Regions from separate parts of the Paenibacillus sp. HWE-109 genome, predicted to be linked through region 2. Evidence: riboswitches for the same ligand, from Rfam matches in the RefSeq annotation. Region 2 holds a riboswitch; each other region holds the start of a gene.
What was found. A riboswitch is a leader RNA that binds a small molecule or an ion and turns the genes downstream of it on or off. The one in region 2 is predicted to bind cyclic di-GMP.
Positions count from the first base shown of each region.

Region 1: it holds a riboswitch for cyclic di-GMP, as region 2 does, so the genes downstream of both, LOZ80_RS26945 (EAL domain-containing protein) here and LOZ80_RS29860 (putative bifunctional diguanylate cyclase/phosphodiesterase) in region 2, are expected to answer to the same signal.
Region 3: it holds a riboswitch for cyclic di-GMP, as region 2 does, so the genes downstream of both, LOZ80_RS21165 (hypothetical protein) here and LOZ80_RS29860 (putative bifunctional diguanylate cyclase/phosphodiesterase) in region 2, are expected to answer to the same signal.

Region 1 covers NZ_CP091881.1:6,300,094-6,311,048, reverse strand. Annotated here, with positions in the region: gene LOZ80_RS26975 (helix-turn-helix domain-containing protein) at 1-915, opposite strand, end outside; gene LOZ80_RS26970 (TVP38/TMEM64 family protein) at 1,127-1,795, shown strand; gene LOZ80_RS26965 (LLM class flavin-dependent oxidoreductase) at 1,979-2,989, shown strand; gene LOZ80_RS26960 (hypothetical protein) at 2,992-3,303, opposite strand; gene infC (translation initiation factor IF-3) at 3,379-3,864, shown strand; gene LOZ80_RS26950 (C39 family peptidase) at 3,901-4,686, opposite strand; cyclic di-GMP riboswitch class I at 4,841-4,926, shown strand; gene LOZ80_RS26945 (EAL domain-containing protein) at 5,007-7,361, shown strand; gene LOZ80_RS26940 (M48 family metallopeptidase) at 7,379-8,626, shown strand; gene LOZ80_RS26935 (chondroitinase family polysaccharide lyase) at 8,710-10,955, opposite strand, start outside.
Region 2 covers NZ_CP091881.1:6,957,384-6,968,338, reverse strand. Annotated here, with positions in the region: gene rluF (23S rRNA pseudouridine(2604) synthase RluF) at 1-647, shown strand, start outside; gene LOZ80_RS29875 (S-layer homology domain-containing protein) at 808-3,162, shown strand; gene LOZ80_RS29870 (hypothetical protein) at 3,552-3,713, opposite strand; gene ilvA (threonine ammonia-lyase IlvA) at 3,882-5,138, shown strand; cyclic di-GMP riboswitch class I at 5,201-5,289, shown strand; gene LOZ80_RS29860 (putative bifunctional diguanylate cyclase/phosphodiesterase) at 5,372-6,910, shown strand; gene LOZ80_RS29855 (BMP family lipoprotein) at 7,168-8,241, shown strand; gene LOZ80_RS29850 (ABC transporter ATP-binding protein) at 8,374-9,915, shown strand; gene LOZ80_RS29845 (ABC transporter permease) at 9,908-10,955, shown strand, end outside.
Region 3 covers NZ_CP091881.1:4,971,351-4,982,305, forward strand. Annotated here, with positions in the region: gene LOZ80_RS21130 (golvesin C-terminal-like domain-containing protein) at 1-1,745, opposite strand, end outside; gene LOZ80_RS21135 (serine hydrolase) at 2,157-3,266, shown strand; gene LOZ80_RS21140 (DUF8832 domain-containing protein) at 3,598-4,404, opposite strand; gene LOZ80_RS21145 (sensor histidine kinase) at 4,525-5,598, opposite strand; gene LOZ80_RS21150 (response regulator transcription factor) at 5,595-6,290, opposite strand; partial or broken gene LOZ80_RS21155 (VOC family protein) at 6,542-6,664, opposite strand; gene LOZ80_RS21160 (exopolyphosphatase) at 6,757-7,671, opposite strand; gene LOZ80_RS21165 (hypothetical protein) at 7,814-8,113, opposite strand; cyclic di-GMP riboswitch class I at 8,215-8,307, opposite strand; gene LOZ80_RS21170 (MDR family MFS transporter) at 8,420-9,643, opposite strand; gene LOZ80_RS21175 (glycine-rich domain-containing protein) at 9,838-10,842, opposite strand; gene LOZ80_RS21180 (TIGR01777 family oxidoreductase) at 10,953-10,955, shown strand, end outside.

The sequences.
Region 1 (10,955 bases), 660 kb from region 2:
CGCAACAACAAGTACCAGCAAGAATAAGGCCCATGTCTTCATTTCGTTGACACGTTCCAACACAACGCTCTTCGGAACGAGGGAAATATATTTCCAACCGCTTTTACCGGTCGTATAAGAAAGCATTTGCGGTTTACCTTCAACATCATAGCTTTTGTACCCATTAGAGTTCTCGGTTTCTGCGAGCAAACTAGGGGATAGCTTGTACTGGCTGCTAGTAGATACGATCACTTGGCCTGTCGCATCGAGGATAAACATGGAGCCGTTGTTTACCCATTGAATACCTTTCAATAGATCGAGGATTTGCTGCTCGTTGATCAGCATAATTAAGGTGCCTTCCACATTGCTGTTCTCTCCCAGAGGCAGAGATATGGCGCTGGCGACAACATTTTTGGTTGCTTGATCCGGGCTTGGAGCTGACGTCGGCCAATAGCTTAAATAGTGATAGCCGGTTAGAAGCTTAGAACGGACTTGATCCAAGCTCATACCTGGAAGAGGATATAGACTGGTGAAAAAGGTAGTGGCATCCGTTTTTAAATTCGGGGAAATAACGGTATCTTCATTACGCAAATAAATGTAGAAATCATCAACAAAAGGAGGGCCATTGCGTATCGTTTTTAGCGCGCGGACGGCTTCCTCATATTGGATATATTTTTCACTGTCTTTGAGTGTCCATAAGGTTTGAAGTTTCGGTTGGGTGGCAATTTGGATGCCAAGCTGTTCCAGTTCTTGCAAATTGCTGTCCACGACCTGACGAGCTTGTTCCAGCATAGCTAAATTCGAGCGGTTGGCGTTGTCCACCATGCTTTTCTCCATATTCGTATAGAGGACGAAGGTACCTGAAACAGGAATGAGCAAGATAAGAATATAGGACAGCCATAACGTCAAGAAGATGCTTTTGCGTCGCAGCAGCATGTGAAATTCCTCCAGTAGATGCGAAATAGGCAGATCGGCAAGGAATAAAGTGCGGAAAATAATGGACAGGAGATGGGAGCAGTTTATCATATCTGTTCTTCACCATCAATGGTTTCCTGCGTGTTGATATGTGCCACCAGATTTGTGTAAGATGGAAAGCATATACAGGGCTTCGAAGAAGTTACTTTGTTCGGTACAGAGGAGGGAAGCCATGGCGCGTTCGAAGTCGCTTTGGGTGCTGGTTGGCTGGTTTCTGGCCGCGGGAGCCGGACTGCTTATTATGAAATGGACCGGCGTTTGGGATGAACTGGATTTGGACGGCATCACCGAGTGGCTGCGAGAGCTAGGGCCTATCGGAGGTCTGCTATACATCATTGTCTATACGCTTCGTCCTTTGGTGCTGTTTCCTGCCACACCGTTAACCTTATATGGGGGTTATGTCTTCGGTGCCTTCTGGGGAACCATCTACGATATCATTGGAGCGGGAGCGGGTGCTCTGCTTTCCTTTTACATTACGCGCAGGTGGGGGCGCAATAGCTTCCAACGCATACTTAAAAGCAAAAAGCTGCAATCGTTTGATCAAAAGGCTGAGGAGAAAGGGTTCATGGTCGTTCTCTATATGCGGCTAATGCCTTTCTTTCCCTTCGATGGCATCAGTTATGGAGCGGGTTTATCGAAGATCCGTTTCTGGGATTATACCTGGGGCACCTTGATCGGCATCATTCCGGGCGCCGTGGTATACAACGTATTTGGCGCGTCCCTGCAAGAGATCGGGTCGGTAAAGTTTTATGCAGCGGTTGGCATGTATGCTCTGTTTGCGCTTATCCCTCTGCTATTCAAGAAGAAACAGCCGGGCGAGAAAGCGAAGGATGCAGCTTAAATAAAAATGCTGTCATAAAGCCAGTCGTCTGCCATACACTTTTAGTAAGCAACAAAGTGGGATGCAGGATACTGATGTATAAGTGTATAAAGGACAATGCCTTTAGGGGTTTGTCCTTTTTCTTTTGTTGGCTGTGCGTTGTATAATCAAGATCGGTAGATGATTTAGAAAGAAGGTATGGATGTGCTGAAGCTAAGTATCCTTGATCAATCACCGGTTTCGTCCGGATATACGCATAGCGATGCGCTGCAACAAACGATGGCGTTGGCGCAAGCTGCTGATCGTCTCGGCTACACCCGATTCTGGGCGTCGGAGCATCATAACTCCATGGGACTTGCAGGTTCATCGCCGGAAGTGCTGATCTCCAGCTTGGCTGCCCGTACGAGCCGCATCCGGTTTGGTTCCGGCGGCGTCCTGCTGCCGCATTACAGCGCCTACAAGGTCGCTGAGAACTTCCGCATGCTCGAAGCGCTGTATCCAGGCCGCATCGACCTTGGTATTGGGCGTGCGCCCGGAGGAACGCCCCATACGGCCAAAGCGCTGCGAGGTGTCAGCGCGGATCTGTTCGAGGGACTGGAGCGCTTCCCCGCACAAGTCACAGATCTTCTCGGGTTCCTCACCGACTCGGTGGAACCCGGGCATGTGTTCGAGGGCATCCGCGCCACCCCGTTGGTGGCCGGAGTGCCGCAGGTATGGCTGCTCGGCTCCACCGGGCAGAGCGGGGTGTACGCTTCGCAGGCAGGCGCAGCGTTCTGCTTCGCGCACTTCATTAACGGAGCGGGAGGGCAGCAAGCGGTGCGCAGCTACCGCAGCTCGTTCCGACCGTCCGCACTGAACGTCGTGCCGCAGGCGACGGTGTGCATTTATGTGCTGTGCGCCGAGACGCAGGCGGAGGCAGAAGGGCTTGCGGCTTCCCTCGATTTGCGCATTCTGCAAATGGAGAAAGGCGAATTCACCGGAGTGAAGTCGCCTGAAGAAGCCGCAGATTATGGATACTCGGATTGGGATCAAACCCGGGTTCGGGACAATCGGTCGCGCATGATCGTAGGCGACCCGGGGCATGTGAAGCAGCAGCTGCTGAGTTTAGCGGAAAGCTACCAAGTCGATGAAGTCATGATCGTTGCCGGCGGTTATCACTGGGAAACCAGACTGCGGACGATTGAGCTGCTGGCCGATGCTTTCAACATGCAGTAGCATCATTCCTGTCTTGTTCTCGGGCGTTTCTCTATTTCCTGTGTGACGATGAACGCGAGCTCCTCGTTGCCGAATAACGACAAGACACCCAGCACCGTATCGTCAGGGACTTCGCCGGCTTCTTCTCTAGGAACGGTCAGTTCAAGTGCTTTCTGCAAAGACTCATTGTTCGGCTGATCTGGATAAGCGCTATGATAAAGCGCGGCAGGATCCAGTTGGTGATTAATGCACCACTGAGCAAATACAAGAATCATCATATGCTCTTCACGCTTGTAATTTTCAATCATTTGCTCTTCTAATTCTTTGTTGTTCATAAGTATATATACAGCTCCTTAACCAGCCTCATATAGGGATGGGTTCATTATAGCGAAAGATTAGGTGTAATCACAATGATTAAGAATGAGAAAATCAAAGCATCCGAGGTTCATCTTACAGGACTGCATGGCGAAGATTTGGGCACGATGCCCACGAAGGAAGCCCTTGCTTTGGCGAAACAGCTCAAGGTGGATCTCATCTGCACATCCTTGATGAGCAGTCCGCCGCCTTGCAAGCTGATCGGTTCCGGCCAAGCCAAGCAAGAGGCGCTGCAGGAGAAACAGCAAGCCCGCAAAAAGGATCAGCCGCTCAAGGTCAAGGAACTGCGCCTAACGCCGCATATTGAGGACCACGACCTGGATACCAAAAGACAGCAAGCAGAACGAATCCTCAAAGCTGGAGACGCCGTCCTCCTTGTCGTGAAAATTTCCGGCAAAGAAGGGGCCAAAGCCAAGGAATTGCTTGAGAACCTGGTGAAAGATCTAAGCGCAAGCGGGCGTAAACAAACAGGCATTCAGTTAAGTGGCAAGCAGGCTGCGGTACAACTAGATCCGCTTTAAAAAAAGCATGGACAAGCTCAGATTCACTGAACTTGTTCATGCTTTTTTGTTGATGATGATGGCCTGCGAGCCCATCCGTTCCCACGCATATTTGAAATCTGCTAATGCGTAAGATTCCTGCCCGCCAGTCATAGGATCGTTCATATACGCAAAGTCAGCATCCCAACTAGTCAGGAGCAAGGCATGTTCCGGTTGATACCACTCAACAAGCTCGCCTTCTTCGTCCTGCCACTCCAGGTCCAGATAAGGAGCATCCATATGCTCGGTTGCCCAAACCATAGCGGGATTCCCGCCAGCGACGACGCTTAGCAAATTCTCAAATGAAGATTCGGAAATATCCTTCACCTGCCCAGGCAGCAACCCATCCATTAACTTGGCCATTGGTTTGTGATAAATCCCGTATCCCGCTTGATAAGGATCACCAACGAAGACATCTTTGGGATTGCCGCCAATAAAGGCGCCATCTTCATTTTCATAAGGCATGGGGCCTCTAGGCAGCTTGTCTGCCATCTCTTCTTTGGTAATAGGAAGTCCAGCCCAATTAAGCAGCATCGTTGCGGCTACCGCCTCACAGCCATTCGGAAGCTCAGGCAGCTGGGAAAGAGCAGGGATGATCCCGTGGTCTTCTGCTTCTTCGGGAGTGGGCGTAGGGAGGATGCTTGGTGTAGGTTGCATGACGGAGTGGATATCTGTTCGTACTTCGATTTGAGGCTCAATTGCTGCTACAGCCGATGTATGCTCAGTCGCGGGTGAGGTCATCTTGGCATAAGCGATATCAAAGATGGAGAAAAGCACAAGAAAAGTAAATAACCATTTTTTCATCGTTGTTTCACTTCCGAATTCATCGTTCTTTCCATTACACCATGTGAAACTTGTAAAAGCAATCCTGTCCACTGACATTGACGAAAAATACGTTCGCATGATATAAAATAAATAGGAATAAAGTCCCAGAACTAATGAAAAGAATATTCCGTAAAAGAGATAAGGGCAAACTTGATGAAAGTCAAGGACGCAAAGCTAGAGGGGCTACTCGATTTTGTCGAATGCCAGCCAGTTTCCGCTTTTAGGTGATCAAGAAACCTTCAAGCAAGGTTTCTTTTTTTGTTGGATGGAAAAGTACGAAATGATGAGGAGCCTTCTCCATGCTAATAGTTGTGATATCCGCATTGCTTTATGCTATACCCATGTTGCTCTTGATTCGTATGGCGTTGGAAGTATACAGGCGGAATCGGTACAGTTCGCTGAATAAGATAGCGGCGATCAGCTTTCTAGTAGCGATTATTCCTTATATAGGGAACTTTCTAATCAGTTGGGTACCAGCTTCCTATACCTATCCGATTGTGCTAGGATTCATGGACTTTCCCTCCTTTTTTCTGATGTGTTTTATGGTTCATTTCTCTTTAAGGCTAACAGGCAGATTCCGAAGAATGTCGAAAATCTCAGTATTTTTGTTATGTTATGGGTCTTTAGTACCAAGTGTTGTTTTGCTGCTGCCGCTTTCCTGGTTTTCCGTCGACCTTATTCATCAGGGTCCCTGGGAAATAGATATATGGAGCCGTGGTCTTCAATTTCTAACTTTAGGTACAAGCGTATATGCGATGTCCATTTGCCTGATGTTGCTCCTAGTTGGTTTCCGGTATGTAAAACGGTATGATTTACAATTAAAACGCAAACAAATCCGCATCATGTGCATTGGCTATGTAATGACTTATTTCTGGGGCGTATTTTTTTCAGTCTTTGATGAAGCACATGACCTCTTGAACACGATTAATTATCCGGATCTTGCGATGCTCTCTATGCTTTGGTTTGGTTACTTTCTGCGTTATGCGATAATGAAATACGATTTCTTGCCTTCTATTAATCAAACGTATCAGATGCTGTATGATCTTTCCCCAGTCTCCATTATCGTGGTGAATCAGGAGGGGATTATTGTGGATTTAAATCCTCAAGCGGCGCAGCTACTGGAATATTTACCGAATGAACTAATGCTGGAGCCTATTGGAAAGTTCGTTGGAGAAGAGAATACGATGAGCGGAGGGGCGTATTACCAAACACTGCCTGTGGAATGTTCCGTCATTACAAGGACCGGCAAGGTGAAATCGGTAAAAACAGAGAGCCATGATATGATTTGGCGAGGAGACCCACTGCATTATGTGCTTCTGACGGAAATCAAAAAAGATGTTGCAGCGGAAGATAAAGTTCAATATCTGGTTGAACATGATGCTCATACCGGACTCTTGAACCGAGGTTCCTTTCTAGATCATTTGGAAAATTATTTGGTCAATGACAGTTTTCAGGCCTTCGCCGTCATCTTGGTCGATATGGATAAGTTCAAACAAGTGGATGCTGCGCTTGGTATCGGTGCAGGTGATTCGCTGCTAAAGCAAATAGCTGATTTGCTAAAGCAAACAGCACCGCGACGTGCGCTAGTATCACGAATAGGCGAAGACGAGTTCGCTCTAATCGTTCCTGCAATAAGTGACCAGCAAGAACTGGAGTCACTTGCTCAAAGCCTATTGGATGTATGCAACCATCTATTCGTTTTTGATGGCAAAGACCTTGTTGTTACCGCAAGCATGGGGATATGCCTGTCGCCGCTTCATAGCAAACACGCTGAAGATCTGATGAAGTATGCAGATATGGCGATGTACGAAGCAAGAAGCAAAGGGCCCGGTGATTTCGTTATCTATGAACCCTCCCTTCGGCAAGTTGAGCAGCATCGCTATCTGCATAGTCTGGGCATCAAAAAAGGCATTGATGAAGAGGAGTTCGTACTTCACTATCAGCCTCTCATTGAAATGCAGACAGGTTATATTATCGGGGCTGAGGCGTTGATACGCTGGGTAAGACCAGGCATTGGTTTCCTGCCTCCTGATGCTTTCATGCTTGCTGCTGAAGATGACGGGAGCATTTTGGAAATCGGCTACTGGGTGTTGAACAGAGTCTGTGAACAGCTGAAAGTCTGGGAGCAGGAAGGATTGTCCACATTACCAGTCTCTGTGAATTTATCGACGCGGCAATTTTTGGATCCCCATTTTCTGGACAGGCTAGCTGAGGTGCTTGAACGAACGAACGTACGACCTGCTCACCTTTGTTTGGAGATCAAAGAGCAAACTGCGCTGCTTGACGTCTACCTAACATGTCAAATTTTCGAAAAAATTCAGGAATATGGGGTCAAGCTTAACATCGATGATGTGGGATCCGGCTTTCCCTCCGTATTCTTGCTGCATAAGCTGCCTTTCGATGCTGTAAAACTGGATCCAACGTTCCTCCGGGATATGTTGAAGAGTGAAATGGATCAAGCTACTATACATAGATGGATTGCCTTGTCGCATAGTCTAGGGAAAAGAGTCGTTGCCAAGGGTGTGGAGGAATTCGAACAGTGGGAGCTGTTATCTCAACTAGGCTGTGATGAAATTCAAGGCTATTTCTTAAGCAAACCGCTGGATGCCGGGAATATTGTCCGATTCATGAACCAAAAGCTGGCAAGTGTCTAACTTGGTGGAGGTAGCGAATGAAACGTCTGTATGTAGGGATAATCGGGGTTTTTGGTGTCTATGTGTTAACTTTTGTTGTGTATTTGTTAAAAGGGGATTTATTTCATATTCCGCATGAAATGGTAGGCACGTTGGCAGATCCGCATACCTTCATGACGAACGAAGAAATCGCAAAGGCAGAATCGTTATCCCGGATACGCTCACTAGCTTACTTTGTAAGTTCTCCACTGCAAATCGGGTTAACGCTCGTTCTGCTCGGTGCAGCGGTTAGATTCCGCAATGGCGTGGAAAAGCTGTTCAGAGCATCATTTCTGCAAATGGCTGCTTTTGTTCTTTTGTTCAGTCTCCTTCTGGACGTGCTCTTCCTTCCGGTAGATATCTTCCTGTACCGAATCGATCGGGCATACGGGATTTCGACCGAAACGCTAGCTATCTTTTGGAGTGATCAAGGTAAGGATTTTGTAGTGAATCTTCTGGGCACGATTGTGATGGCAGCCATATTTAGATGGCTGCTTCGAAGAAGCCCCCGGCGGTGGTGGATATGGTTCTGGTTCATCTCGATACCGATGATTTTGTTTATTACTTTTATTCAACCCGTTGTGCTGGATCCTCTGTATAATGACTTCCAGCCGCTTCAGAACCAGGCGTTGAAACAGCAGATTCTGCATCTTGCTGCACAGTCGCATATTCCTGCTGATCAAGTTTACCAAGTGAATATGTCAGAACGGACTTCAGCGATCAATGCCTATGTCAATGGGATCGGGGGAAATGCCCGTATTGTCCTCTGGGATACGATGCTGCAGAAGCTGCAGCCGGACGAAATATTAACGGTGATGGCTCATGAGATGGGACATTACGTTGAGCGTCATATTTATCTGGGCATCCTGTATGGGATTGCGCTTAGTTTTGTAGGATTTTGGCTTGCTTCACTTGCCTATCGCTTCTTTGTACGAAGATGGGGAAGCGTATGGGGGATAAAAGGGGAGCAGGATCTGGCAGCACTGCCTGTGTTGTTGCTAATTGTTACCCTAATGAGCTTCATATCGGCTCCTGCCCAGAATGCTTTTTCACGCGTGATTGAACACAGAGCTGATGTGTATTCGATGCGAATGACTGGCGACGGCAGCGCGGCGATTCGCGCTTTTCAGCAGATTGCCAAGGTCAATCTGAGTCCTGTTACACAACCTAAGCTGGTGCAGTGGTTTCGGGGTTCGCATCCGACGATTATGGAGCGGATTCGTTATTTTGAACAGTTTGATCATTAACGTAAGTTTGTGACGCCACAGGGATAATAAAAGGCCTGCCCGACAGCTCATGTACCACATGGCTGAGGGCAGGCCCTCTGCTTTTATTTCACTAGCGTGATGTCAATCGACTTACCGTGTACGGTGTCGAATTCTACGGTCGTTGTCGTCCCGCTGGTACTGATAACGCGTGCTTCGCTGCTCACATTCTTCAAATGCCATATGCCGTTTAGTATGAGCGTGTCCTTCTTCATGGCGCTCGGAGTCAGCTCTGTGGCAATCCGCAGATCGGGATCGGCCACGCTCAGCACGGCTTCATTCGCGCTAACGGACTGAACCATCGCCATAATCGGATCACTGCTGCTTCGAATCAAACCCTGATTGACCGGCACGCTGCTGTTAAATATGGCGTAACCGGTAATCTCCTTGCCCGGCTCCGTATTTTTAACAATATGGGCATTGCTGTTTTTTTGCAGAACGGTATATTGCGTGTTGTTCGCGAAATTGGCAGTACCTTGGGCGCCTGCAGCTATCTTGATAGCATATTCGTAGTCAGCAGATGCCGGTGCAGAACCATGATTGATATAGGCTGTCGTGTAATTGCCGGACGTATTTTTTGTGCCCGCGTTGTTCTTGGAATTTTGTACCCCACGCGCAATCACAGTGCCAGCCGCATTTGGCAGTACATATCCGTTGCCGTAAGGATCGACGATCCAGGCCGGGCTTGGACTCGTGATCGTGCTCGCATACGTCGCACTGACAACAGAAGTTGTAGAATTAAACCAGAATGGCATCGAGGTGCTGGGCATGTAGGATTGGAACAAGGTGGTTTCCGTGTTGTGAGCGGAATCTGTGTTTTGAATATCCGAGCCTAAGCTGACAATTTTATCGCCAAAAAAGAAGACCGATTTGTTCGCGCGGAAGCTTGAATCATAGACGGTATCGTGCAGTTTCATGGCAAAAACGCCATATTTGTTTTGAGATGAAACGCCTCCTGCGAATTTGCTGTCCGAATAAGAGTTCATCGGACCGTTAGTCGAAGCAAGTTCAGCCAGTGGCAAGTGCTTCACCGTCGTACCTGGCCAGCGGTTCCAATCCCATCCGTTTTCTACATGTATTCCACTTTCGACGATTCCCGACGTCAGTCCGTTCTGCAGAATTTGCATATTGCCGTAACTTTGATATCGGCCGTATATATTTTGATTGTCTGAGGCTTCGAAATCCCAGGCATAGTGGCTCCAACCTTTAATTCCGACCAAACGGTCATTAATTCGGTTAACGGCCATTGCGCCGTATGGCATGACCCAGTACCCTTGCGGATTTGCCTTCGCAGCGAAACCTGCCTTCGTCAGGTTGTCTGCGAGCTGCAGGCCGCCGAGCGTATCCAGATACTCAACGCCGTACGAGTCGGATTGTCGGAAAAGGCCTTGCAGCACTTTGGATTGCGGATCCCACAGTCTCATGAAAGTAGAGGCGAGTTCCGTGTCTATTGGAGTTTTCGCCATAGCTAGATAGGCGTATCCCTGCAGGCTCGTAAGCGGGCTTGTTGCTGCGGGGAAACGTCCGGTCGCACCGACAGGCATGACATATTTATTGGAGGCCAGCTCCAGTGTGAGCAGTGCTTTTTTGATATTATTGAATACGCCGTCGGACAGAGCGTAAGGAGTTCCGCTCAGGAAGTAAGCGATCAGGGCCGTGCTGTGTATCGCATGATCGCCATATGCATTCAAGTAAACGCCTTGATGATGGAAAAGCGTCCCGTCAGGCTTGATCGTATCAGCGAGTCCAGGCGCAATTTGGAGCGCTTGCTCATACAAGCCGACAAGGCCCTTCATGTACTGTACCTTCTTCGGCGTATTATCCATGCCCAGAACATAAAGCAGATCGTACATGAATTTTGTTCGCATTTCGTCCGCTGTCGTCTCCACATAGACGGAGTTGTCGAACGTTTTGCCGAAATTGGAGTACCAGAAGATCGTGTTCAGCTCCCGATTGAAAATCCCTGCCGCCTTCAGCTCATCGCGCATGAGATAAATAGCATGGAAATACCCGCTGTTGTTGTTTGTTTCATGATCCTGAGTGCCGATTGAGCTGCCCTCGGCCCACCCTTGGTCATTCATATAGTCGAGCACGTCGAGCACTTTTTGTTTGCTTGTCGCATTGCCGTTGATTTTGTAATCCAAAACGAGCGGCAACAGCACGGTCTTGCTGACATTGTCGCCGAATTTGGGCGAATGCGGGTCTGCGTTGGCGTACAGCGCTTCTCCGGTGATAGCGCCTCCTGGGTGTCTGACGATATGCAGCGCATTGTAAGCAGCAAGTCCATTGCGAATGAAATTTTGGAGGCCGT
Region 2 (10,955 bases):
AGGCGAAGCGTGTGACGATCAACGGCGAGCTCGCGGGGCTCGGAAGTGTTGTGAATCCGGGCGATGAGGTTCGCATTGACGGTCGTGTGATTGGCGAGAAGAAGGAGCATGTGTACATAGCGCTCAACAAGCCTGTTGGGATCACAAGTACGACAGAGGCTCATATCAAAGGCAATATTGTTGATTTTGTGGGGCATTCTGAACGCATTTTTCCCATTGGCCGATTGGATAAAGACTCCGAAGGTCTCATTCTTCTGACCAATAACGGCGATATTGTGAATCAGATTCTACGGGCAGAAAACAACCACGACAAAGAGTATATTGTGACGGTAAACCGAGCTATTACACCGATGTTTTTAAAAGGGATGGGGAGCGGGGTCCGTATTCTCGGAACGATGACCAAGCCTTGTGAAATTAATCAGGTCGGCGACCGCGTATTCCGGATTATTTTGACGCAAGGGCTTAACCGGCAGATTCGCCGGATGTGTGAAGCTTTTGGATACCGGGTGGTTCGCTTGCAGCGTGTTCGGATCATGCATATCCATCTGGGGAATCTGAAGGTGGGGAAATGGCGGGATTTAACGCAAGGCGAGATGCAGGATCTCATGCATACACTCGGTCAGGAAAACGCCAAAGCAAATCAATAAATGCGCGTGTCTGAACACTCTTGAAGTGCTCGGGCAGGTGCTTTTTTTATTTTAATAAAAAATGGCAGGTTTTGAGCAACCTTTTCCCAATAAGTTCCGTTAGTGAAAATGTAGATAACTTTTAGGGAAACGCGTGTAAACGCTAAGGAGGAAGATGACTTTGAAAATTGTCAAACAAGCAGGAACATTGGTCCTTGCTTCCACACTGCTGCTAACCGCTGCGCCGGGCGTATGGGCTAATGAAGCCGTGGAGAGCAAAGCGATTTCTTCATTGCCTGTGGCACCGGGGGGCGATAAGATGCTGGATGCCAAAATTACCAAAGAGCAAGCATTAGAGCGGGCTAAGTCATATATTGCGCTGCCGGATGGATTTACTTTACAGTCGATTAGTTTGAATGCGTATTACAGCATGAACGGGCAAAATTTCCCGACGTGGAACATTTCGTATGTGCGCAAAGTGAAGGATCAGATCTACGGGAATCTGAATGTGTCTATTCATGGTTTAGACGGCTCACTGACGTCTTTCTCGATGAATGATAGTGATCCCGCGCATAAAGTGAGCTATCCGCCTAAGGTGGATTTCAAAGCGGCCAAGGAAGTGGCTTCAGCGTTCATTACTAAAGTGAACCCTGAGAAACAGAAGGAACTTGTTTACAATGATGCGGAGGAGAAAGCTTTTCGCACGCCATTGAATGGCAATTATGTCTACAATGTTCGTTATGACCGTTCTGTAGGCGGTGTGCCTTTTGGGATGAACGGAATTAATGTCAGTGTGAATGGGGATGGCGTGGTCACGAGCTACAACTATAATTGGTTGAATGACGTTACGTTCCAAACCAATGTAACCCCGATTGCTGCAGAGAAGGTTGCTCAATTGTTCCACGATAAGGCTAATCTTTCCTTGCAATATCAGATTCCTTATGGGGCCAAAGGCAAAAAGCTGCCGATCATTTCTTATATGTTAGCTCCTTTTTCACTGAATGCAGAGACTGGGGAGATTTGGAGTCCAGTGAAGGCGATGGGTGGCACGCAAGGGACCAAGCCTTTAACTGACAAGCCTCTAGGGGCAGCGCCTGCAGCTAACCTGGATTTGACGAAGGATGAAGCTGTGAAGAAGGCTGCTTCGGTGTTGAATCTGCCAGCGGATTTCATTCTGAGGGATGCTTCCTACAATGAGGGGACCAATCCTGAGACGGGTGAGACAAGTTCGAACTGGAATTTGAGTTGGACGGTGGAAGCGGAGAAAGATTTCGTGAGCAAAGTGGCAGGTAGAGGCGCTTGGGCGAATGTGAACAGCAAGACAGGGGAAATTACCAACTTCAACAGCTACACCCCTTATGATTCGGACAAAGATATCGAAGGTAAAATTGCCTACGAAACTGCCGTGACAACAGCGGTTGATTTCGTGAAAAAGCAGCTTCCGGCCTATACCGACCAATTGGTGCTTCGTGTGCAATCGGCCAAAGATTTTACGACGGAGCAGTTGAAGAAGCAGCGCAATTGGGATATCTACTTCAACCGTGTGATTGATGGAGTCGTTGCGAACAATGAAGATGTATCCGTTAGTATCGATCGGGTGACCGGACAAATTACGAATTATTACTTCTCCATCAGTTCGATGGCGTATCCTAAGCAAAAACCAGAAGTGCTGGCTATTGAGAAAGCTAAGGATCTATGGCTGGGCCAATTCGATATCAAACTTAATTATGTATTGGAAGATAACGGCTATGTAGGCGGAATTCCGATTGAGAAATACAGAGTTATGCTGGCCGCTGGCGAAGTTCCGCCATCTGCTTCTGTGAATGCAGCAGGTGAGAAGAAGACGGCTAAACTCGTCTATTCCCTTATTCCTAAATTTAACCGGGACGCGTACTTGCTTGATGCGCAAACCGGTGTGTGGAGAAACAGCCAAACTGGCGAAACGATTTCGTTGGATAAAGTAACGGTGAGTGACATCGGTAACCACTGGGCTAAGAATGAACTGCAGCTCATGCTTGATTATCAAGCTCTCGACGTAAAGGACGGCAAGGTGAGCCCGGATCAACTGATTAAACGTGGCGAGCTGGTGAAAATGATGGTTATTGCGATGAATGGCGGTAACGGCGGCATTTATTACGGAGCTGAGCGCAAGGCTTCCTTCGCTGATGTGAGCAATGCATCTCCGTATTTCGCTTATGTCGAAAATGCCGTAGATCGCGGCTTGTTGGAAGCGGGTGCTGAGTTTAACCCGGAAGCAACGCTGAACCGGGAAGAAATGGCTCAGATGATCGTGAAGGGGCTTGGCTACAACAGCTTAACGAAGTTCGATGGCGTCTTCAATCAACAGTTTGCGGATGCGGCTAAGCTTAAACAAGTAGGTGTCGCTGCCATCGTGGTCGGCCTGGACATCATGTCCCTGACAGACGGAAAGTTTGCTCCGGAAAAAGAAGTGACGAGAGCTCAGGCAGCCAGTGCGTTCTTCCGCTTCTTGCAGAAGCGCGCGGAGCTTCAAGATCAGCCTCATTACTATTACTAAAAAAGAGGCTGTCTCAAGGTCAAGATGGCCTTGAGGCAGCCTTTTCCCTATTGCATAAGCCCCCTAGCGAACTCAATAACCTTTATTCGGTCAAAATAGTTCATTTGAAAAATCTAACGAATTCCTGATGCGTTATTTCATGTAAAAGGTCACCATTCCGCCCATAAAATGCTCGATAACGCCAATTCAGTTCATTAGATCGCCAAAGTAGCCATTTTCTCGACTATAAGCATCCTACAGTTCATATAGAGTACTGGATTATTGGCGCGAGAGCTCAGGGGTGCTCAGGGACGGGTACTCGGCTCAGGGGTGCTCAGCACCAAACTGCGGTAGAAGTCAAAAAAAAATGAGCTAAGCAAGTGCAAACTGCTTAGCTCATTTCTCCACGTCTAGAACATCGGGAATACATAGTTCACTAGGAAGTACAGAACACCGAAAATAATGACGATATAGGCGGCATATTTGATGAAGGTAGAGGCGACTAGACTGGAATCCGATTTTTTCTCCACATGGCGTTCCTCGATATCAATATTCCGTGGTTGAGTTGACATTGGAATCACTCCTTTGAAGGTTTCTTGTTCATTAGTACCCCGACCAAGTGAATGTGAAACAAGGACAGCTGGGTCTCTTGGATAAAGTTCTTACAGATGGTAGCAGATATGCTACAATATACTTTAAAACTTTATTTAATGAACTGGTGAGAAAGGGAGTAGAAGAGAATGGTTGTTTCCGGAAAAGTAGGTTTGGAAGATATTATTAGGGCCAATCATGTGCTCAGCAAGGTGATTGAACCATCCCCTTTGCAACGCAATGAGCTGCTCTCCAACTTGTATGAATGCAACGTTTATCTCAAACGTGAAGATATGCAGATGGTTCGCTCTTTCAAAATTCGCGGAGCGTACAACGTGATTCAAAGCTTAACGGCGGAGGAACGCGAGGCCGGGGTTGTGTGTGCGAGCGCAGGCAATCACGCGCAAGGCGTGGCGTATTCCTGTAAGCAGCTTGGCATCCAGGGTAAGATCTTCATGCCGACGACAACGCCAAGACAGAAGATTTCTCAGGTTAAGCTATTCGGCGGCTCCTTTGTTGAAGTCATTCTGACAGGGGATTCGTTCGATGATTCTTCCACACAAGCCAAGGCTTACTGCGAACAAGAGAATAAAGTGTTTATTCATCCGTTCGATGATGTGCGTACGATTGCCGGACAAGGCACGGTAGGCTTGGAGATTATGAATCAAATGTCCGATACGCCGGACTATATCTTCGCGACGATTGGCGGAGGCGGCCTTGTAGCGGGCGTAGCCACTTATGTGGACAGTGTGTCCCCACGGACGCGGATTATCGGTGTAGAGCCGGAGGGTGCGGCTAGCATGACGGAATCGCTGCAGCAAGGGAAGGTCGTGACACTGTCCACGATAGAGAAATTTGTGGATGGCGCGGCAGTCAAGCAGGTCGGCCAATTAACGTTTGAGATTTGCAAAGACAAGCTCGAGGATATCGTGATTATCCCTTCTGGCAAGGAGTGCACGACCATTCTGGAGCTGTACAATAACAATGCGATTGTAATTGAGCCGGCAGGAGCGCTGCCTGTTGCAGCTCTGGATGCTTACCGGGATCAAATCCGCGGCAAGCATGTCGTCTGCATCATAAGCGGAGGCAACAATGATATTGACCGCATGCAGCAGATCAAGGAAAGATCATTGATCTACGAGGGCTTGAAGCACTACTTTATTCTGAATTTCCCGCAGCGTGCAGGCGCCTTGCGTGAATTTCTGGAGGAAGTCCTAGGACCTACCGATGATATTACCCGTTTCGAATATACGAAGAAGAACAATCGGGATGATGCACCTGCCTTAGTCGGTATTGAGCTTAAAAATAAGGACGATTATGACGGTTTGATTGAGCGCCTCTCCAGCAAAGATTACGGCTATATTGAGATCAATAAAGATCCTAAGTTATTTAACTTGCTGATCTAAGAAAAATTAGCCAAAGGCAAATGGAATATGATATAGTTATTTAGTCCCATTTATTACCTATACGATGATAAAGGCAAACTTATCGAAAGGTAAGGACGCAAAGTTACAGGTCTAAGGTTGCAGATGCAGCGAGGATGGCTGAACTACCGACAGGTTGAAGTTTACCTAACAGGTACACCTACGGCTATTCCAATTTGGAATAGCCTTTTTTCATATGAGAACGGAGGAATCGCGTGAAAGTCGATCTGGATAAGTGGAAACAGCATGTGAGAGCAAAAGCAGTCGTGTATGTTGGCGTGCTCGGCTTCCTATTGTTGGCGGCCAACGTGCTTGTAACCGCATCCTTCTCCCCAGGGGCTTATATTCTCCTTAGCGTGTTGATTCAATTTGTAATCGGCTTCATGATTGCTCTTTGCCTGCGTCATCTTCGCCTGACGCGTCGTGCACAGGATGAGAAGAGTGAGCAATTGGCTTTTTTGGCTTACCATGATACGTTGACCGGACTGCCTAATCGTCGATTATTCGATGATCGATTGGAGCGGGCTCTTCTGCATGCGAAGCGCAATGAACAGTTGACTGCTGTTATGTTCCTGGATATGGACAGGTTCAAGGAAGTGAATGATTCGTTAGGTCATGCCTATGGCGATCGTCTCATTCGACTTGCCGCTGAGCGCCTGCTGGGCTGCTTGCGGGGATCGGATACGGTATACCGGCAGGGGGGAGACGAATTCGCCATTCTCTTGGAATCCTTTGCGAAACCGGAGGATGTGAGGTTCGTGGCTGCCCGTATTCAATCAGCTCTGGAAGAGCCTTTCATCCTTGGAGGAAAGCCGGTTGTGATTACGGCCAGCATGGGGATTGCTTTATACCCCTTAGATGGAACTGTGGCGGAGCAGTTGCTCGAACATGCGGATGAAGCCATGTACAAGGCCAAGAAGCGAGGAAGCAATCAATTCCAGTTCTACGCATCGGAGATTGATGCCATGGTGAAGAGCAAGGCTCATCTGGAGTCGGAGCTTAGGCAGGCTTTGGAGCATGAGCAATTCGAACTGCTTTATCAGCCGCAATATGCGATTACGAATCAACAATTAATTGGAATGGAAGCGAGCCTTCATTGGAGTAAAGCAGACAGTGCGGCTACGACTTATGGAGGCTGGTCTAAGGCGGCTGAGGAAATGGGTTTCATGGTGCCGATAGGCAAATGGGCTGTTCGCACAGCGTGTCATCAACTGCGCGCATGGCGGGAGAGCGGCTTCCCCTCCTTGCGGATGACAATCGCGATCACGGCCTCGCAGTTTAGAGATGACCACTTCATCGAAGAGATTGCTGGTGTTTTGAAAGAAACGGGCATAGAACCTGATCTGATAGAGCTGGATTTGACCGAAAGTATTACCTCATCTAATGTGCAGGAAGCTAGTGAAAGGCTGATTCAACTTAAGAAAATCGGTGTGCGCATTGCTATGGATGATTTGTGCACGGGGCTGTTCACGAGGAGTGGACTGGAGGGAATGCCGCTGGATAGCGTGAAACTCGACAGCACATTGGTGCGGGATTTGGTCGATGATGATGAGAACCAATTGTTGGCGGCAGCTATTATTCGCATGGCTCACCGTTTGGGACTTAATTTGATTGCCAAAGGTGTAGAAACCAAGGAACAACTGGAATACCTGAAGTTCTTGCAATGTACGGAGGTTCAAGGAGAGCTGTTCAGCAATCCGCTGAATCCCGACCAATTTCTGAGCCTTTTGACCGATAAATTTAAGATGGGGTGATCTAGATTTTATTGACCGGCGGTAGTATAATAAATAATTGGGGCTTGGAGCCTAAGTTGTGGCTGGTTACAAAATAGGACATGTCAACTTGTTTGACATCACGAATTATGCGTATTTTAGGGTGATCTGCTTTCCAGTCTGCTTTCAACATGATACACTCGAATATAGCCAGTCTTACATATTTTGACTAGTTCTGGTCAACCTAACCTACGGGGTCCAAGGTAGAAATTAAAATTTATTTTTTGGGGGTAACATTGATGAAAAAAGTACTTTCCACAGCGCTTATGGCCGTAACTGTCTCCGCGTTGGCTCTATCTGGTTGTGCCAAAAAAGAAGAAACGAAACCCGCAGCATCCGCAACTCCGGCTGCTAGTGCAGCAGCAACAGCATCCGCAGCACCAAGCAACAACAGCGGTAAAGATGTCAAGATCGGAATGGTTACGGATATTGGCGGCGTCAATGATAAATCATTTAACCAAAGCGCTTGGGAAGGTTTGAAAGCTCTTGAGAAACAAACTGGCGCTAAAGTGAAAAACTTGGAAAGTAAAAGCGATGCTGATTACACGCCTAACTTAAACCAGTTCGTGAAAGACGGCTACAACCTGACTTGGGGGATTGGCTTCTTGATGGGTGATGCGCTGAAAACGGTAGCTACTCAAAACCCGAACGCGAAATTAGCGATCATCGATAATGTAGTAGAAGCTCCTAACGTAGAATCCGTTACTTTCTCTGAGCAAGAGGGATCTTACTTGGTAGGTGTAGTTGCAGGTCTTACAACAAAAACGAACAAAATCGGTTTCGTTGGCGGCGTGGACATCCCGGTTATCAAACGTTTTGAAGCTGGTTTCGTTGCTGGTGTTAAAGCTGTTAACCCGAATGCAACAGTGAAAATCAACTACACAGGCGCATTCGATAAGCCTGACCTTGGTAAAGCAGCAGCGGCAACGATCTACAACGACGGCGCTGATATCATTTTCCACGCGTCTGGTTCAACAGGTAACGGTGTATTCAACGAAGCCAAAGACCGTTCCAAAAACGGTAAAAAAGTATGGGTTATCGGTGTCGATAAAGACCAATCCCTTGAATTCGGTGACGAAGTGACATTGACTTCGATGTTGAAACGTGTTGACAACGCGGTAACTCGTGTTTCCAAAGACGTAATCGACAACAAATTCCAAGGTGGTAAAGTCGTTGTATTGGGTCTGAAAGATGATGGCGTAGGCCTTCCTGAAACTTCCAAGAAAAATGTTTCTGCTGATATCTTGAAAAAAGTAGACGAGTACAAAGCGAAAATCATTAGCGGCGAAATCAAAGTTCCTGAGAAACCTTAATAGCTGCCCAGATATTCATGGCGTCGTGGTTACGAACGATAGATGTACTTTTGTTCAAACAAGGCTGGTTATCTTAACTAGCCTTGTTCTTTAGTTTTAAGGAAATACAAAATTGATCCTTAGGGTGATCTCATGAGTGAAGTAGTGCCTGTCGTTGAATTAAGCAACATTACGAAGCGATTTCCGGGTATTGTGGCGAATGACGCCATTAGCTTAAAACTCCAAAAAGGTGAGATTCATGCTCTCCTTGGCGAGAACGGCGCGGGGAAATCCACGCTGATGAATATATTGTTCGGTCTGTATCAGCCGGACGAAGGCTTTATTAAAGTGCAGGGCCAAGAAGTGTTTATTGACAGTCCGAATCGGGCGATCGAGCTCGGGATCGGTATGGTGCATCAGCATTTCAAGCTGGTACAACCTTTTACGGTAACAGAAAACATTATTTTGGGCATGGAGCCTAAAAAAGGGTCGAATATTGACTATAAGACCGCGCAAGATAAAGTTCGCAAGTTATCGGAGCAATATGGATTGCGTGTTGATCCTAAAGCGAGAATCGAAGATATTTCCGTCGGTATGCAGCAGCGCGTCGAAATATTGAAAACGCTGTATCGCGGTGCCGATATTCTCATTTTTGATGAACCAACAGCTGTACTAACGCCGCAAGAAATCAGTGAATTGATGGTTATCATGCGCAATCTGGTCACAGAGGGCAAGTCCATCATTCTCATTACACATAAGCTCAAAGAAATCATGGAGATTGCGGATACCGTGACGATTATTCGTCGGGGCAAGGTGATTGACTCCTTGGTGTGCGCGAATACCAATCCGCAAATTCTCGCTGAGAAGATGGTCGGGCGCGATGTTACCTTCAAGGTGAATAAAGCGGAAGTGAAACTTGGACAGCCTGTGCTTCAAGTGCAGGATTTAGTTTCGCGCAATCAGCAAGGGCTGCCAGCTCTCAAGGGGATTAATTTTGAGGTGAAAGCCGGAGAGATTCTCGGTATTGCTGGCGTTGACGGCAACGGTCAAAGCGAATTGATTGAAGCTCTCACGGGTCTGCGGGCTGTTGATAGCGGACATGTTCTGCTGCTTGGCAGCGATATCACCAACCATACGCCAAGACAAATTTCTGAAGCGGGGTTATCGCATATTCCGGAGGATCGTCACAAGCATGGACTCGTTCTAGATTTTAGCATGAGCGAAAATATGGTCTTGGAAACGTATTTCCACCCGGCCTATAATAAGGCAGGCTTCCTCAATTATGAGGCGATTGATCGCCATGCGGAAGCGTTGATTAAGCAATTCGACGTCAGAACGCCGAGTATTTATAATAAAGCGCGCTCCTTGTCGGGAGGCAACCAACAGAAGGCGATTATTGCTCGGGAAATACACAAGAATCCCAATCTGCTGATTGCCGCTCAGCCGACGCGGGGCTTGGATGTGGGGGCAATTGAATTCGTGCATCAGCAGTTGATCGAGCAGCGGAATAAAGGCAAAGCCGTGCTGCTAATCTCTTTTGAGCTGGATGAAATTATGAATGTCTCCGACCGGATTGCCGTTATCTACGAAGGACAAATTGTGGGAGAAGTGCTGCCGCAAGAGACGAACGACCAAGAAATCGGGTTGCTCATGGCTGGCAGCAAGCGCACAGAGAAAGGGGCTGCTCATGAATAAAGTTGCTCGCATTTTGACAAGTGAATCAGCGGTGAATCCAATCGTGGCGATTATACTGGGGCTAATATTCGGAGCACTCGTAATGCTGGTAGGCGGCTATAATCCAATCGCTGCTTACAGCGCGTTATTTTCACGAATCTTCGGTAATTCGTATGATATTGGCGAATCGATTCGCGCGATTACACCCTTAATTTTAACGGGATTATCCGTGGCATTTGCCTTCCGGACAGGCTTATTTAATATCGGTGCAGAAGGCCAATTCATCATGGGGATGACAGGGGCTACCTTTATCGGCGTGAAAATACATGGACTTCCGTGGATTGTCCACGCACCATTAGCCGTAATCGTCGGTGCTTTAGTCGGCGGACTGTGGGGAGCCATCGCAGGCTATCTGAAAGCCAAACGTGGCGTTAATGAAGTAATTACAACGATCATGTTGAACTGGATTGCGTTGTTTCTATCCAATTACATTATCAACCAGTTTCTGTTGGAGCCAAAGCAGCAGCGCTCTTATATGATTCAAGATTCCGCGTCGCTGAGTCTTGCCGGGTTGTCGGATCTTATGAATCATGCGAGAATGCACTGGGGTACTGTGATTGCGATACTCGCAGCCGTAGCGTTCTATATTATCCTCTGGAAGACGAAGCAAGGTTATGAGCTTCGCGCTGTTGGTCATAATATGGATGCGGCGAAATATGCGGGCATGAACGTGAACCGTAACATTATTAAAGCGATGTTTATTTCCGGTATTTTTGCCGGTTTAGGCGGCGTATTCGAGGTTCTCGGCGTGTTCCACTATCAAGTCATTGCTGCGGGTTCGCCGGGGTATGGCTTTGATGGTATTGCGGTATCCTTGTTAGGAGCCAACAATCCGCTTGGGATTGTTCTAGGAGCAGCCTTATTCGGCGGATTGTCCTATGGCTCGGCAGGGATGAGCTTCGGTGCCGATGTTCCGCCGGAAATTATCCGGATCGTCATCGGTTCGGTCATTTTCTTCGTAGCCACACAAGGGATTGTGAAATGGGTACTGATCCCGTTCT
Region 3 (10,955 bases), 2.0 Mb from region 2:
ACCTCGTACATCAACAGATTCGGAACGATCGCATGCGCCGGCGGAAAAGAGCCTTTAATTCCTCCAAATACGGTTTGAACCTCAAGGAGGTTATACTTTTCGCCCTCAATATCGTACCATTTCTGTGTATTTGTCTGATCGGACGAAGTCCACTCCTCGATTGTAAAATCTCTGATTCTTATGTAATCCTCCTCTGACACATACGCCTTGATAGAAGGACAAAGATAGATGAAATACGATAACTGTTCCTTAATGAGAGGATGCAAACTATGAGCTTGATTCACCTTCAGGTCATAGTACCGTTCTACTGCAAACTTCATCAGCCAAATCAGGTCTGGCTCATTCTGCGTTTTCAACTTATTAAACATCGTTTGGTCAAGCTGAAAAATGTTTCGCGGCATGTTTTCGTACAAGGACGGATTCGACATATACATCAACGCCAACGAGCCTAACTCAAATGAAAACTGATGGCTGTCGCGCCAGGCGATACTGGTAAGTCCAGGAAGCCAGGCATCGTTTCTGGCATGATTCATGAAGGCGACTGCCGGAGGAACGGAAACACGCTGAATCCAATGATTTGCCACAGTAAACGTATAAGAAACGGCACCATTTGACTCGACATAGTATACGCTTTTCTTATCAGGGTTCAGCTTAGAGAAATCGGCTATATAGTTGACAACCTCTCCCGAATAAACCGTTTCATTTGTCTGAGCATCCTTGATAAAGAAGGGGGTTTCATCAGGTGTATTGACAACTGTCGCTCTCTTGGCTCTCCCTATGTCATATCCGGATTGATTGACTAGTATAGCAACCGTTTCCGTATCCGCTTCACCCATCATATTCGCAGGGGCGTCCTCCGCTGCATCCGTTCGGACCAGTTTAACTGCCGAGGCATAGGTATCCCTCTCTGACATTACCTCCAAAGTTACCCCTAAACCGGTATCCCCCGCAGCGCGAACCGTCAGAAGTTTCGTCCAGCCTCCTCTGTACCGCTTTTCTTGATCGATTTCTTTGATCCAACTACCATGCAATGTTTGGACCGTATATTTTACACTTGCCCCGCTGTTATTCCCATAAGGCATCCAAACATACACCGCAAAATCCCCCTCTTCTTGTGCGGATAGATTGGGTGTCGTTACGTACCACTTCACGGAATCTCCCAGCGTCGATGACACTCTGGTGATGCTTTTCTCTAAATAATTTTCTAGACGGGCATCCTTCCAGTCTCCCAATTCGGTATACGCGGCGTCGGTGCAATCTAGAATCTCACCTTTTATTTCGAAATATGCCGGTGACGAAACTCCTTCAATTGCAGAACGCTTAGTTATAAACGATCTGCTATTCGCCAATGCTTTCGTTCCCTCGGTAAACTCCAACATGATCGACGTTCCCCGAGTGCATCCGTCCTGTGAGATCAATTTGACATACTCGCTTCCGTCAGCTCTAAACCAGTATGTGCCTAATTCTACCCAGCCTGATTCACCAGCAGATGGAGAAGATGCTGCCCAGTCGCAGGCGCCGTTATGACGGATTTCATAATGCTGTTCTCCGCCTGCCTTAATTGTATATACAGATACCTTATAAAGACCCGCTTTCTCAAATGCTGGCACGAAAAACAGTGAGTTTCCAGCCGTATTTGAGTAAATTGTATCTTGTTCCCTGTTTCCTCTGAGTTTGGACAGAAACCATTCTCCCTGTATGAAACATGCTTTATCCCAGCAATCTATTATGATTGTAGAACCCAACGTTCATATACCTCCTACTTGCTTGTTAATTCATTATTACTTACGAAGACCCTATAAAGTAAGGAATAGATTTATTCATCATCAGTAACAAATTTACTCTTTCTTGTAGAAATAGAGCTTTGGTTCTTGCTTAACAGCTTGAAACAATACGCGCGAAAATCCTTAACATGGAAGTCATATGGCATAATAGGTCATACTACCCAATCAAATATGGGATCTACATCTAATAATGGAAAAATTTATTGACTCAAATTAATATTTCTCATAGAATGAACCGAAAGTGAATTGCGAGAAGTTGGATATGTTTAATCTGGTTCAATAAAAGTTCTGTCGTTGTAGATGGGATTGATTCGATTATTCAAGGTTAATAAATAAAATTTGTTGTTACTGGAGGGATCAATATTGTCTGTTGTGATTTGGACAGCTCTGGTCGTGTGTCTACTTATCATCGCCTTTTTTGCATTAGCAGCTATTCTGCAATATGCGGATAATAAAAAAACCGCACAGCATGTACTGACCTATTTTGCGAAAAATAGAGTCTATAGCTCATTATACATTTTGCATAACGACCAACCTGTTCTTGAATATAATTCAAACAAAGTCATGCCACTAGCCAGTACTGTTAAATTAATTCTTGCAGTGGAATATGCCAAGCAAGCAGCTCATGGGCTCATTAATCCTGAAACGCTAGTCAGCCTCAATGATGTGGAGAGATACTATATTCCTGGCACGGATGGAGGAGCTCATTCAAGCTGGAAATATGATTTGAAGGATTATCTTGAGAACAGCAATGAAGTGACACTGGACGAAATCGCAAGAGGAATGATTCAGTTCAGTTCGAATGCTTGTACCGAATATATATTTGAGCTGCTTGGAGGAGACAGAATTAATGCAAGCTTGGCAGAACTGGGGATGTTGAACCATACCTCCATATTCCCGATTTCTTCGGCCATGCTAGCTTCGATGTATGTACATGATAAAGAAGGGTTGGAGGGTAAACGTTTAATCAAGCGTATGCGTGAAATGAGTCAAGAGGAATATATGTCCTATGCTTGTATACTGCATAACATTCTAAAAAATGAGTCTGATTCAGCGACGATCAAAACATTGAACAGAAAAGAGAGCTTCAAAAGAAGCATTCAAAAGCTGGAGTCCGAGCGATTGCCCAGCGGAACAACAAAAGAATATGCTTCTTTAATGAATAAAATCAATAGCGCCACCTATTTTTCCCCCGACGTTCAAAAAATTTTGGATCGTTTGGTAGGAAGACAACCCTCCGCAAAATCCCAATATACTAGAATCGGGTTCAAAGGTGGGACTACACTATTTGTTGTTACTTCGGCCATGTATGGATGCAAGAAGAACGGTGAAACGATAGAAATTGCAGCCTTCGTTAACAATTCAACGGGAACAGAGAACTTATGGTTGAGAAACAAGTTCGATGACTTTCTGGCGACGATGATGCGGGATGACGAGTTTAGAAATAAGGTTATCGAGAAGCTTGCTTCAATTGCAAACTAACATAGTGATCTTTTGGTTATGCGGAAAAAGCAGAGACATTCACAGTCCATTCCGCAAAATGTTAACTGCTCTTTCCTCACTAGTCAAAGCCTTGCCCCTTTACGAACTCAATAACCCTTATTCGATCAAAATCGCTCATTCTGAAAATCTAACGATTTCCAGATGCGTTATTTTAAGCAAATGATCACCATTCCGCCTATAAAATGCTCGATAGCGCCAACTCAGTTCATTAAATCGCCAAAGCAGCTATTTTTCGGTATATAAGCATCATCCGGTTCATTAGATAAAAAGGAGCTAAGCATATCAAGCCGCTTAGCTCCTTTTCCAATCATTACGGTACTTTCACAACATAAGGTACCGTAAATACTTTACCATTTTGCTGGAATTGTCCCCAAATCTTATATACACCGCTGTGCGGGAATGTCGTCATAAATTTGGCATCAGGTCCCGACGCTTTCTCATCTGTCGGATGCACGTGCAGGTAATTTCCGGCATCTTGCGTTAAGATCACCACGTGCCCAACTGCCCCTAAGTAAGGCTGCAGATCTGTTACAGGTTTCTTCGTCTGAGCGTCTTTGATATTGAAGTTCAAGTCGAGCTCCATGCCCGCCATAAGGTGATCAATGGAAAGCGTTACTTCCTTGCCGTCCACCACTTTAGTTAATGAAGCATCAGGTTCAATTGCTTTTTGAGCAGGAAGGTTACCTTGAACTGTCACCCATTGGCTCTTGCTCATTGCTCCCATACCCGTTGGCGTAATATCCGCAATCACCTTGAACTCGCCTGCAGTCGGAAATTGTGTGGTAACGGTAAATTCACCTTTTCCTTTATAATCCGGGTGAATGTGATTAAAGAAAGATAAATCTTTGCTGACAATAATAAAGTGCATCTGTTTCTCATGCACGGTATCAAATTTTTCAATTGATTTGCCGTCTTTATCCTGAACTTTTATCGTAATCATAGTATCTTGGTTCGGCATTGTCTTATCACTAGAAAGCTTAAACTGTGCTTGGACATTGTCTGCTTGCGTGGAACCTGCTTCTTTCGTCATGCCGCTATGGTCCATCGAACCCCCTGATTTACCGCATGCCGTTAAGAGAGCAGCCGTAAGCAGAATTGAAATGGCTATTTTTTTCATAATTTCCTCCTCAAATTCTTATGAGATCTTTGATCTGTGATCTAAGTCACTCCTCTTGATAACCTTTATTATAAAAGATGCTTATGTAGATCTTATGTAGACTTAAGATCTTAATTACATCTACACTAAAATCTTGGGAATATGTATCTCTACGATTGTTCCTTCACCAACACGGCTTTCCATTCGAATAGTTCCTCCATGCGCTTGCACCAATTTGTTTACAATCGTTAATCCAATCCCACTTCCGCCTGATTTACGATCCCGGGACTTCTCTGCGCGGTAGAAACGTTCAAATACAAAACTTAGATCCTCTTCCTTAATTCCAATTCCAGTATCCGATACAAGAATGATCACGGAGTGTTGTTCTTCCTTCACTTCAACAGAGACCTTCCCCCCTTGGGGCGTAAACTTTAGCGCATTCGTTAAAAGGTTCACCACAATTTGACCTAATCGCTGCCTATCCAGTACAGTTTCAACGTTAGTTAAACTTTCAAATACAAGATGAACTCCCTTTTGGTCAAAAGAAGCCCGAATCGCTTCGATATTGCGATGAACAATGACTGCTACATTTTCTTGATGCAGCTTCAGCCTGAAATGGGGGGACTCCATTTCCGTTAATTGCTCTAAATCGCCTACCAGGAATCGCAAACGTTCAATCTCCTCATAACAAGACTCCAGTCGCTCGGGACTTGGCGTCCAAACGCCATCTATCATCGCTTCCATATGGCTTTTGAGTGTTGCAAGCGGCGTTCTTAATTCATGCGCCACATCAGCCGTCATCGTTTTACGCAACTGCTCTTGATGCATCAGTTGTTCAGCAAGATGATTAAGGGAGCCCCCCAGATCGGCGATCTCGTCATTTCCTTTGACTGTTGTTCTTGCTCTAAGTTCTCCTTGCGCCATTCGCTCTGCGACCTTTTTCATTTGTATCAGCGGAGCTGTGATTCTCTTGGCGACCAAAAGACTTATCAGAACGGAGAGCAATATGCACAGAATGGCAGACCAAAGAACAGACTGTACTACTGCCTGCTCAAAATGGGCATCAAATGTCGGTGAGTTCATCTCCATCGTTTGAGATTGATATAAGGAGAAGTGGTAATGTGTCGTTACGATAAACGCTATGGTTGAGATGAGCAAAACACCGGAAGCTATGCTAATAAATGCGATGACAATTCGTGCGTATAACCCTCTCACGATGATTCCCCTCCCGTAAACCGATAACCAATGGAGTAAACGGTGACGATGTATTGAGGCTTTTTGGGATCCGTTTCTATTTTTTGACGGAGGTTTTTGACATGTTGATCGATGGAACGATGATCGCCTTCATAATCAAAACCGAGCACTTTTTCAACGAGTTCCTCCCGTGTAAACGTTCGGTTAGGATGATGCGCCAGAATCAGCAGCAATTTATATTCATTCGGAGTTAGAGTTAGCCGTTTGCCGATTTTATAAACTTCATGTTTCATTGGCCGAATGACAAGATCCTCATGATGAAACGAAATAATTTCTGCAAGAAGCGAATCCTCCTGCGTGCGACGAAGTATAGCTTTAACTCTTGCTGTTAGTTCACGTGGGCTAAACGGCTTCAAGACATAATCATCGGCACCGAGTGTTAATCCTTGGACGCGGTCATCCTCCGAAACTTTCGCTGTTAGCATGATGACAGGAACAGGAGAAAACTGCCGTATCGCCCTGCATACATCTTCACCGGGCATGTCCGGCAGCATCAGATCCAGAATAAGCAGATCCACATTGCCACCTCGAACGAGTTCAAGTGCTTTGTTCCCTGTTTCGGACTGAATAGCCCGATAGCCCTCATTTTGCAAATAGGACGCAACAACTTCACGAATTTTTTCTTCATCATCAACAATTAAAATTGTCTTCATAGAATTAATTCACCCCCTTTAGAATATACCATACCCCCATACCCTATACAAAATACTAAAAAAAACCTTTGTCGCTCATTCGATCAGCCTGCCAACAGCAGTTCTCATCCAATCAAGCTAACAAAGGCTTTTATTTAAAGAAAAAGAACCAAATAAAAATAGCCCAAACAGGGATCATCACAACAAGACTCCACAGACACCCTTTGGCAAAGCTCAATTTGGGCTCCTGCTCCGTCGTTCTCCTATTTTCACTAGACATGTTCCACCAACTCCAAAGGCAGCCCGTCCGGATCTGCAAAAAATGTATATTTATCTCCTGTAATCGGATCAATCCGCACCGGCTCCACCTTAATTCCCTTAGCCTGCAATTTCTTCTTTTCCAATCTCATAGAGATGCCTCCTATGCCGATTTCTAGTCAAAAAACCGCAATCAGGGAGGTTCCTGTCCTGCGGCTGGTTGTAAGAATTAACCGTCTGCTCTCATCGTTGCAATAATTTGCTTCAATACATCCTCAGCTTGGTCATAATCCACCTGACAAGTCCCTGCAGCCTGGTGACCTCCACCCCCATTTTGGAGCATCAAATTTCCGATATTCGTCTTGGAGGAGCGATTGACAATGCTATGACCGCACGCGAATACACAGTTTTGTTTATTGCGGCCGTCGACAATCCAAATCGATACGTTTTGCTCCGGATAAAGGGCGTATACCATGAAACGATTGCCTGGATAAATGGTCTCTACATTACGCAGATCCGTAATAATGACATTGCCTTCGGTACGTGTATAGGTTTGCAGCATGTCTCGATAGAGAACGTCCAATTCCAGGTAACGTGCCACACGCTCCTTCACATCAGGCAGTTCCATAATTTCATGAACAGATTTCGTCGCACAGTGCTCGACCAGTTCTTCCATGAGTTGATAATTGCTGATTGCATAATCGCGATAGCGACCCAGGCCTGTGCGGGCATCCATAATAAAGGACAACAGGTCCCAGCCGCTTGGATTCAAAATATCCTCTTTGCTGAATTGTGCCGAATCCGCTTTGTCTACGCCTTGCATAATATCATCGATATCGCCAAAGGTTTCTTGGCCGCCGTAATAATCATAGACGACACGTGCCGCGCTTGGGGCAATCCGCGTTTCACCTTTGTACGCTACCTTCTCGCCCATACGCTCAAGCTCGCTGGAGTGGTGATCAAACCATAAACCGCAACCAGGCACATAAGGGACATTGGCCAAGATATCGTTCTCCGTAACTTCAATCAAGCCGTCCTGCATATCTTTGGGATGGACGAATTTCATTTCATCCACCATGTTCATTTTTTTGAAAAGCATCGCACATACCAGACCATCAAAATCCGAACGTGTAATTAATCTCATGCTCGTGTAGCCCCCTAATCGTAGTCCTTTTGCACTACATACCTTATTGTTAATTATTATATCAGCTTCTGTCGTTTCGTGACAATGCTTTTGTCTTGCGATGAGCGCTTCCGCATCAAGCATGAAAAAAAGAACGGTACGCCTAAATCGGCTGCACCGTTCTTAACTTGGAAGACAAACATTGATAAAGCCTATTCAAAAATGCTTCGATTTGAGCAATAGGCGGTATCTTTACGGATAGCTTAACTTCGCCTTTCCAGTAGAAAATCAAGATGCTGTTGCTTCTCCCATGAAACATTTCAACATCCCAGCAATTTTCATTCAAGGCATATTCTTCTCGATTAATCATCAGCTTTGGTCCGTCTGAAGACGGAACCAAACGGGCAACATGATTACCACATAGCGAAGTTACTTTTTGCTCTTCATGTAGTTCAGACTGCATGCTGCTTGGTCCTCCTTTATTCGTACAATTCATTTGGTTATGACAGAGAAAAACCCCGCGATTATTCCGATCGGAGGGGTTCTATGTTGAATACCCAATCGTTCGGCAGCTGGCTGGCAATTTGTCCGTTTCAGGACAAGTAAGCCCCTTTAGCTTTGCGTCGCTGACTTTCGTCAGCTTTGCCTTTGTCGAGATGTGTAACATGTTGTAACGGTATGAACTTGGTTTAACTGATCTACACTCTCAAGAATAAGGGAAGTTGTTTTGAATTCGAATAGTTCTCAAGAACTAATTTTTCAATTATTTTCATAAATTTTCTTTTTTCGACGTATTTTTCAGCAACCTTTGACGAATCGTGCCTTTCCAGTAGAAAATGGAACCCGCCAATGTAATTACCGCCATACTGTTGAACAACGTGCTGCCCCCATAGGAAACAAGCAAAAATCCACCAATCCATGGGCCCATAAAGTGACCGACGTTCGTTAAAGTTTGGGCACCAAAATACGTTCCTCGCATATGCTCAGGCGCTAATTTGTCAATCAACATATTCGCTGCCGGGTAATTCAAGATCTCACCCAATGTAAAAATACTCATAGACACAATAAGCCAAATAAGCGAATGCGACAACGCAAATCCAATATCGCCTAATGCAAACATTAAATTGCCAAAAACGATAGCTGCAAGCGGTGTATACTTCTCGGACCAGCGCGTAAGCGGAATTTGCATGGCAATCACCACAATTGCATTAACGCTCATCAGAATGGCAAACATTTTGACGCCATCCACAAAGCTTTTCTCCAAATATTGCGAAAGTGTCACCATGACCTGCGAGTAGCCGATTGCGCCAATGATACCGCCTAAAATATAGTAGCGAAAAGTCATATCACTGCGAATGACACGCCATGCAGAACCAAAAGTAACAGGTGATTTCTTCTCACCTTCGATTTTTTTAATGCCAAACTTGCTTAACAGGACATACAGGGTAACGGCATAAATAAAATAAATGAGACCCGTGATCATAAAAGGAAGCGCTCCACTCCAGGTGGCAAAAAAAGCACCTAACAATGGACCAACAGCAACCCCGACGTTAATGGCCATGTAGCGTAATGAGAATACGCTAAGCCGCTTCGCAGGTTCTGTCAGATCTGCCATCAAGGCCTGCGATACCGGTTCATAGAAGGACCGGCAGAGCCCGTTCAGCATATTGAGCAGCATGAACAGGAGCGGTAATTTAACGACACTGAAGCCCAGAAATACGAATGCCCAGCCAAATAGTGCGGCTAACATAATAATTCTTCGGCCAAATCGGTCAGATAATGTCCCGCCAATAAAACCGCCGACCGTTCCTGCCAGAGAGCCCATCCCGATAACGACCCCGATCATGACGGGACTCATGGACGAATGTCTTGCCAAATAGATGGCAAGAAACGGCAAGCTCATCGATGACGCTGCCCTAGCCATCACCGTTCCCAACAGCAGCGTATGCACAATGGGATGATATGAACCAAGAAAACCACGCAACCGATTCATGTAAAGAGACTCCTATCACCACTTTATTTACCGACGGTCAATCAAATGAACATCGAATTCCAATTATACACGAAAATTAGCGATTGGTGTCTTCGATTTGTTGGTTTTTGTTGGATTTAGAGCGCACAACAAAAAAACCGTCTTCAAGTGTTGGACACCTTGAGAACAGTCTTTGATTGATTTGGGTTTAATGGCTAGCTGCTGCAGCTGGAACCGCAGCTGGAAGATGAGCAGGAGGAACCCGATCCGGAACTGCAATTGTTGCCGCTGCCAGAATCACCGTCGGAGCTGTTGTCGCCGCTATTGTCACCGCTGCTGTAGCCACCGCAGCCTGACGCCGAGCAGTTGGAGGTTCTGTCTTTCTCTATATCTTCTTGATTCTCAGGCATATACGAGTCCATACCGCTCGTGTAATCGTGGGCTTCGCTGATGGAGAAGAACATCATCGCGCCTGCTAAGTAGACCATACTGTTAGGCCCGGATAAGGAGTTCTGCCAGCCTGTATCCTCAAACCTGCGGCTGTTCGCGGCCTTCTCGGCTTCCGAAATCGCTTGCGCTACGAGCAAGCGGATCGTTTCAGCCACTTCGGGATATCGCTTCGCTTGCTCCATATCAAACCACAGCGCGGCGATCTCCTCTTCGTTCCCGCCGCGAAGCAAGTCTGTTCGTTCCTTATCCAACGGATTACGGAAGAAGCCATTCCAACAGCGGGCGCTGGTTGGCGCAAATTCAAATAAATGCGCATATACCCAGTCAAACCATGCGCGCTCTCCCGGCATTTCCTTAGGTTCGCGCTCAGGCGCATGGTGAATAACGCCACCTGCGAATTGCTCTCCGAACCGTTGATATTCCCGTGTGAACATCAACATCTCATGCCAAATATCGTCGATTTCGTGGCTGAACATCGGGGTTCGCTTTAAGATCAGATTCATGAGGAAAAATCGCTTTAATTCAAACCATTTACAAGAAAACTCATCATCACTCATAAGCGGGTGTTCGATTTTGACACGATATTGGAGTCTTTCTACATAATCAGGCGGAAGTGCGCTGTCCAATTTAGCGACTAGACGATCTAATGGAATGCCAGCTTGTAAACCAAGCCCTTGAGGTAAATCTGCTGCGCGATAACTCGGTTTGGATTTTCCAGGACGATTGCGCTTGGGCGGTTTGGATGATTTTCCGAATAAAAAGCGAAACATGAGCATCCCTCCTTATTTCCAATATAACACATCTATGTAAATCGAAGAATAACAATCGTTGGAAAATAGAGGTTACAACACCTATAATACTCGTAAGGAGGTGCTGATCAATG